Regions from separate parts of the Vibrio sp. SCP2 genome, predicted to be linked through region 2. Evidence: predicted binding sites of a transcription regulator. Region 2 holds the regulator's gene; the other holds the start of a gene.
What was found. Region 2 encodes CRP, which controls carbon source genes, mostly activating them, when cyclic AMP is high. Its sites were predicted from a motif close to TGTGANNNNNNTCACA; they were not measured.
Positions count from the first base shown of each region.

Region 1: a site for CRP is predicted at 1,246-1,261, ahead of recB (exodeoxyribonuclease V subunit beta). Genes of this name have one in related genera too.

Region 1 covers NZ_JCAFVV010000007.1:61,379-65,425, reverse strand. Annotated here, with positions in the region: gene recC (exodeoxyribonuclease V subunit gamma) at 1-1,052, shown strand, start outside; gene recB (exodeoxyribonuclease V subunit beta) at 1,360-4,047, shown strand, end outside.
Region 2 covers NZ_JCAFVV010000006.1:163,814-167,860, reverse strand. Annotated here, with positions in the region: gene AC5O63_RS16810 (hydrolase) at 1-306, shown strand, start outside; gene AC5O63_RS16805 (YheU family protein) at 347-559, shown strand; gene AC5O63_RS16800 (phosphoribulokinase) at 648-1,517, shown strand; gene crp (cAMP-activated global transcriptional regulator CRP) at 1,760-2,392, shown strand; gene AC5O63_RS16790 (DUF1338 domain-containing protein) at 2,591-3,382, opposite strand; gene astD (succinylglutamate-semialdehyde dehydrogenase) at 3,566-4,047, opposite strand, start outside.

The sequences.
Region 1 (4,047 bases), on a different contig from region 2:
ATCCAAGTTATGCTAAAGAGTGGTTACCAGCAGTAAATAGATTAGGCCAGGTAAGCGGTGAATTTTATCGACAGCTGCAAGATTACTTACTCGATGCCTCCTACCCGTTAGAGCTGGATCTGGTTGAGCTGCAACGCTTCTGGCGTTTGCCAGTGCAATATTTTTTCAATCGCCGCTTAAAAGTGATGTTTGAGCCACCGCTACCGGTTATGGAAGATGACGAGCCCTTTGTGCTCAATGGCTTAGAAAGCTATCAAATGCGTGACAGTTTATTGGATAGCTTACTCAAACAGCAGCTTTCGGGTGGTCAAGATAGCAAGGGTGTGATTGAAAGCTTTGTTAAGCAGCAACGTGCTCAAGGGAAATTACCGGTTGGCGCATTTGGTGATATCGAGTTTGAAACTAACCGAGTGCAGGCGCAGGAGCTGGTGGAAAAATTGACCTTCTTATGTGGCAGCGAAGCTAATGACCTCGAAGTAAAACTGACATTTGATGTCTTAGGTGAGGATAAAAAGGTCAACCTAACTGGCTGGCTGACACAGTATTATCAGTCGGGCTTAATTCGTTTTCGCAGCGGTAAGATTCGCTCACAAGACTATCTGTCCGCATGGGTAGACCACCTTGCAATGTCGGCGATGGGCATTAGTAAGCGCACCCATATGATTGGCTATGATCGCAAAGAAGGGGTTGTTCATCTTATCTACCCTGAAATTGCAGATGCCAGCTACGCTCATAGTTTGTTATCTGAGCTGGTTCGTTTGTTCTATCAAGGCATGACTGAGCCGTTGTGCTACTTCCCGAGAACCGCATTAGCCGGTGTTGAAGCGGGATTCAGTCGCGGCAACTGGGTGGATGATGAAGAGAAATCACTCAAGAAAATGGCCGATACATTTAACGATAGCTTCATGGCAGCAGGTGAAGGTAATAATCCTTACATCTCGCGTATCTGGCCAAGTTGGAACGACAACTTAGCAGCGCAGGCACGCACCATCACAACATTGGTACTGCAAACCCCTCGACTAGAGGCAAAGGCCAGTGAAGACATGCAATAGATTAGCTTAGTGGAAAACGGATTGAAGGAAAGTAGGTGGCCGCCAGTAAATCATTATAGTGTAGGGCGTTCGCTGTACGGCCACAGGTCAGAGGGACCATTATTCTGTCGGTTTGTTGCAACTTGGCTGCTTAGACAAGCTCGGAGTTGCTCAACACATGGCGCGCATAGTAGCGGTTAGCTAACGAGCCTGCCGTGAGAAAGATCTCATAAAGTCCCAAGTTTTTAGGGATTTATATTAATAACAATCGTTTTTAAGTCTGGATCACATTTGGATCTCGGGTTTTCATACAAAGGGCAAATATTTTATGACAGTAACGTCAATGGTTACTCCGCTTAATGCCATGACTTTTCCCTTGCACGGTGCACGATTAATTGAGGCATCGGCGGGTACGGGGAAAACCTTTACTATCGCTGGCTTATACCTAAGGTTACTTCTCGGTCACGGTACATCCGAGACCAAACATCAGGTGCCATTGACGGTCGACCAGATTTTAGTGGTGACATTTACGGAAGCGGCAACTGCAGAACTTAGAGACCGAATCCGTGCTCGTATTCATGATGCTCGTCTTGCCTTTGCCCGAGGTAAAAGTAGCGACCCTGTGATTAAGCCTTTACTTGATGAGTTCAGTGACCACAAACAAGCCGCGGAGATCCTTTTGCAAGCGGAAAGGCAAATGGATGAAGCCGCTGTCTATACCATCCACGGCTTTTGCCAACGTATGCTAACCCAAAATGCGTTTGAATCAGGCAGTCGCTTTAACAACGAATTTGTGACCGATGAGAGTCATCTTAAAGCTCAGATTGTTGCCGATTACTGGCGACGTAATTTCTATCCTTTGCCGCTGAATTTAGCCGGAGAAGTGCGCCGAATCTGGAATGCCCCCTCGGATTTACTGCGCGATGTGACTAACTATCTGACTGGTGCGCCACTGACCCTGTCTGTAGCAGCGATGAGTGGCAGTTTAGCGGACTTACACCAACAAAATCTAAAGCATATCGATGAATTGAAATCGCTATGGCGAGAGCATCAGGATGACTTTTTTGCCCTGATTAGTGACTCTGATGTCAACAAACGCAGTTACACCAAAAAGTCTCTACCGACTTGGCTCGAAGCGGTCAATGTGTGGGCGGCAACAGAAACGACGGGCTATGACTATCCAGACAAACTGGAGAAGTTTGCCCAAAATGCCTTGGTTGAGAAAACGCCGAAAGGCACCGCGCCGCAGCACCTTGTTTTTGAAGCGATTGATGCTTTCCTTGCTGCGCCAATCAGTCTCAAAGCGCCTATTCTTGCCCATGCGATTGAACATTGTCGCGAGATGTTGGCAAAAGCCAAACAGCAGAAACAGTGGCTCTCTTTTGATGATTTGCTGACTAATCTCTCTGCTGCTATTGATGGTGATGAATCAGAGCTACTTGCAGAGCGGATTCGAACTCTCTATCCGGTCGCTATGATTGATGAGTTCCAAGATACCGATCCCCTTCAATACAGCATTTTTAGCCGTATCTACTTGAACAACCCTGAATGTGGTTTGTTCATGATCGGTGATCCTAAACAGGCAATCTACGGCTTCCGTGGTGCAGATATTTTTACTTACATCAAAGCGCGTAATCAGGTTTCGTCGCACTTCACTCTAGGTACTAACTGGCGTTCTAGCGCGGATATGGTCAGTGCGGTAAACCAGATTTTTGAGTTGCCTTCGAGCCCGTTTATTTACGATAAAGATATTCCATTCTTGCCTGTCGACTCTAGCCCCAACGCGGATAAACGCGTTTGGACTATCGGTGGTCAAAAGCAACCCGCGCTCACTTATTGGTTGCAAGATGCCGATGAGAAGCCATTACCAAAAGGTGAGTACCTAGAGGCGATGTCTAAGGCTACCGCGGATCAAATCCAAACCATTCTCACTGCGGCGCAAAACGAGCAAGCTTTCTTTAAAGATGGTAAAGGAGAGCATTCGATTCAGGCGGGAGATATTGCGGTACTGGTTCGAACCGGTAATGAAGGTCGTATGGTGAAAGAGGCTCTCGCCAAACAAGGTATTGCGAGTGTTTATCTATCAAACCGAGACAGCGTGTTTACCTCGCTTGTCGCCCAAGATATTCAGCGTTTATTGCAAGCTGTACTGACGCCGGAAAATGATCGCGCCTTACGAGCAAGCTTGGCTTCTGAAATGTTTGCTCTCGATGCGGGCAGTTTAGACAAACTCAACAACGATGAAAATGAGTGGGAAAACGCAATCAATGAGTTTAAAGAGTACCGTAAACTCTGGACTCAGCGAGGTGTGCTCCCTATGTTGCGCAGTGTTATGAGCAAGCGACATATTGCGGAGCGTTTACTAGAGGAAGAAGGTGGAGAGCGTGCACTGACTGATTTGATGCACATCGGTGAGCTGCTACAGCAAGCAAGTCAGGAGCTCGATAGTGATCATGCTTTACTGCGTTGGTTGGCTCAAGTAATCAGTGATGCACAAAATGGTTTAGGTGGCAGCGAAGACCAAATCCAACGCTTGGAATCAGAGCGTAATTTGGTGCAAATCGTAACAATCCACAAATCGAAAGGTCTGGAATATGATCTGGTGTTCTTGCCTTTTGTTCTCAGCTATCGCGAGGCTAGCGAAGCAAAATACTATGATGAGCAACAAGACAAAACCATTTTAGATATTACTGGGCAAGATGCATCTTTAGCGCAAGCCGATAAAGAGCGCCTGGCTGAAGATTTACGCCTAATCTACGTAGCGCTTACTCGTGCCGTTTATGGCTGTTTTGTCGGGGCTGCGCCACTAAGAAACGGTCGTTCTACTAAAGAACCAACCGGTGTTCATCACAGTGCGATGGGGTATTTGCTACAAGATGGTAAAGAAGGGGGGATCAATGATCTCACTAACGCTATTCAACAGCATGTGGATGGGCTTGAAAGTGTGCGATTAAGCGACTTACCTGAGCCACAACAAGAGGTCTTTGTTGCCCATACTTCGCAGCAGCAAGATTTA
Region 2 (4,047 bases):
GAGTTTGATGACCTAATCACCGCCCCGCTGCATGGTTTCAAGGACGCAGAAGACTATTATCAGCGCTGCTCGGGCATCCATCGCCTAAAAGAAATCACTCTACCCACACAGATCATCCATGCGAAAGACGATCCGTTCATGACTGATGCTGTGATTCCAAAATATGTCTTGCCTGATAACATTGACTACCGACTGTTTGAACAAGGTGGGCATGTTGGTTTTGTCACCGGCAGTGCGTTAAAACCGAGGTTTTGGCTCGAAGAGGCACTACCTGCATACTATGAAAGTTTGGCTCTCTCTGCGTAGCCAATCACCTTGGCCTAAATCATAAAATAAAGAGGTATTTATGATCGTTCCATGGCAACAAATCGAGCCAGCAACACTAGAAAATCTCATTCGGGAATTTGTCCTGCGTGAAGGGACAGACTATGGGGATGTCGAGATCTCGCTGCAAGACAAAGTCGATCAAATACGTACCCAGTTGGAATCAGGGGAAGCGGTTGTTGTCTTCTCTGAACTGCACGAAACCGTCGATATTCAACTCAAACGAAAGTTTTAGTACTTTAGCGCATCGCATACAGTGACTGACCACTAAAGCGTGCTATAGTGGTTTTCGTTTAAAGGATTAGATTACGACAAGGTTTGTCATGTCAGCAAAACACCCGATTATTGCGGTCACTGGTTCCTCTGGAGCTGGTACCACAACGACTTCTGAAGCTTTCCGTAAGATGTTCAATATGATGAACGTCAAACCCGCATGGGTTGAAGGCGATAGCTTCCACCGCTTTACGCGCCCTGAGATGGACGTTGAAATCCGTAAGGCACGTGAGCAAGGCCGCCATATCAGTTACTTTGGCCCTCAGGCGAACGACTTCAATGGACTTGAAGAGTTTTTCCGCAAGTACGGTCAAGAAGGCGTCGGTCAAATCCGCCGTTACCTGCATACGTTCGATGAAGCCGTTCCATACAACCAAATGCCAGGCACCTTTACACCTTGGCAAGATCTGCCAGAAAACTCCGACGTCCTATTTTATGAAGGTCTACATGGCGGTGTTGTCGATGGCGAGGTTAACGTATCACAGCATGTTGATTTTCTGATTGGCATGGTGCCTATCGTGAACCTTGAATGGATTCAGAAATTCGTTCGTGATACCCGCGATCGTGGTCACTCGCGTGAAGCGGTGATGGACTCTATCGTCCGCTCAATGGATGACTATCTGAACTACATTACTCCCCAATTTTCTCGTACTCATATTAACTTTCAACGTGTCCCTACCGTCGACACATCTAACCCGCTTAACGCCAAAGGCATTCCGAGTTTAGATGAGAGTTTTGTTGTTATTCGATTGCGAGGCATTAAAAACGTAGATTACCCATATCTACTGGCAATGATTGATGGGGCATTTATGTCGCGTCACAACACGATTGTTGTCCCTGGCGGTAAGATGAGTTTTGCCATGGAGCTAATCGTTAAACCGATACTTCAACAGCTCATCGAAACGGGCAAAATTGGTTAATACCCACAGCTAGAACACGATTACTTTTCATACCGTGATCATGTGCACAGTTTTGCGTACTAAAACCCCAGTTGTACCCGATTAAAATCAAGAAATCGTTTTCGAAAAAGGATACTATTTCTTACCGAAACACAAGTTGGCTTGCAGCATTTGTAAAGTGCTCTTATCCTAGTAGGTCTTGATTAAGGCTTAGCTAAAATATGGAAAGCGGCAAGCGTACCCTGCAGAGGAAGTGAGATATTATGGTTCTAGGTAAACCTCAAACCGACCCAACATTAGAGTGGTTTCTTTCACATTGTCATATTCATAAGTACCCTTCAAAAAGCACGCTAATTCACGCGGGCGAGAAAGCTGAAACTTTGTACTACATCGTAAAAGGTTCAGTAGCGGTTCTTATTAAAGACGAAGAAGGTAAGGAAATGATCCTTTCTTACCTAAACCAAGGTGACTTTATCGGTGAACTTGGTCTATTCGAAGAAGACCAAGAGCGTACAGCATGGGTTCGTGCTAAATCTCCTTGTGAAGTTGCGGAAATCTCATTTAAGAAATTCCGTCAGCTTATCCAAGTGAACCCAGACATCCTAATGCGCTTATCTGCGCAAATGGCAAGCCGCCTACAAGTGACTAGCCAAAAAGTAGGTGACCTAGCATTCCTAGACGTAACTGGCCGTATTGCTCAAACGCTACTAAACCTAGCGAAGCAACCAGATGCGATGACTCACCCAGATGGCATGCAGATTAAGATCACTCGTCAAGAAATCGGTCAAATCGTTGGCTGTTCTCGTGAGACAGTAGGTCGTATCTTGAAGATGCTAGAAGAGCAGAACCTAATTTCTGCACACGGTAAAACTATCGTGGTTTACGGTACTCGTTAATTTCGATTAACCGTTAAAATTTTAAAAGCCACCAATGGAAACATTGGTGGCTTTTTGTTTATATCGGATGCGAGAATCGAGAACGCTACGGAGCGGACTTCGTCCTTCGAGATAGAACACCTTTCCACATCCGAGATCAAACTCTCTCGAAGCGCAGCGTTCCCGCATCTCTAGGGCGCAGCCCGTTCTCAGCTCTTCCTACCCGTTAGTACTCTCGAAGATCTTATCAGCAGAGGCTGCAACAAACCCTGGATAAAGTTCACCGTTGCTCATTGGGTAGCGCTTAGCAAACTCGTAGAAACCACCCGGGATAATCTCTGTACCTTCCGTGAAGGTTACCGCTACTTTATCCGCCATCGTTGAAGATTGCTCTAGCAGCACATCAGGAGACCCCTTCACTTCGCCACCAAACTCATTGATGGTAAAGCCGGACTCGCGTAGGTGGTCATTGACGCCTTTCACTTCTTCAAATGCATTGAGCTGATTGACGCTAACAGTAAAGTGGTTAGCGCCGTAACCATGTGCTGCCAGCCAAGAAGCGTACTCACTTTCTTTCGCTAACGTCTGGAAGTCAGCAAAGCTAATGTCCCACAAACGACCGCCATACAAGAACTCATGACCTTTTAGCTTACTGGTGTCCAATTGCTCGACAAGCTTAGCGACAATAGCTTGTAGCTCAGCAGAACACTCTTCAACCTTCAGTTCACTAATAAACACTTTAGGCTGTTTTGGGTCTGGGTGCTCATAATGTTTAGCAACAAGCTTCTTGCTTTCAAACACATAATCACCGCATGGCTTGTAGCCTACGTCTAAGAATGGTTGTGCAAGGGTCGCAATGCCCAGAGGTTCTACATTGAAAGTGCGCAGAGCAATGTGGTCATTGATCAGCGCTTCGTCTTCTTGCAGAAGTTGGTGGACTTGTTCAGCAGAGGGACATAAGCGTTGAATATAGTCATTCCATAACTGTTGGAATAAAACATCTGGCGTCATAACGCCTCCTTGTAGGGGTGGTTTACGTAAATGGAGTATGAGTAGTTATTTGTTTAATTATAAAAAAGGCCATCTAACCAAATGTGTCCAGAAAGTTTGATCAGATAGCCTTCAGCCTGTGACGTTTCAAATGCCTCCCGGCTCAGGGAGGCAAGAAGGGAATACCCTAAAATTTATCGTTTTTTATAGCTCAACACCTGGGCTTAACGTGGCAGGAAGAAGTGTTTCTCCTCCTTCCATCGAAGCCATAGGGTAAGCACAGTAATCTGCTGCGTAGTAAGCACTTGGGCGTAAGTTACCTGACGCACCCGGGCCACCAAATGGCGCATCACCACTTGCACCAGTTAACTGGCGATTGCGGTTTACGATGCCAGCACGAATATGGTCAACAAAGTATTCCCACTCACCATCGTCAGTAGAAACTAAGCCTGCGGATAGACCAAAGCGAGTGTCATTGGCTAACTCAACTGCTTTCTCTAGACCTTGGTAACGCACCACTTGTAGTAGTGGGCCGAAGTACTCTTCATCTGGTAGCTCAGCAATCGCGGTAACATCGATAATGCCTGGTGTTACAAATGCAGCTTCTCCGGCTTTAGCTTCAATTAAGCTCTCGCCACCTAGCTTTTGTAGGTTTGCTTGAGCAGCAAGAATAAAGTCAGCAGCCG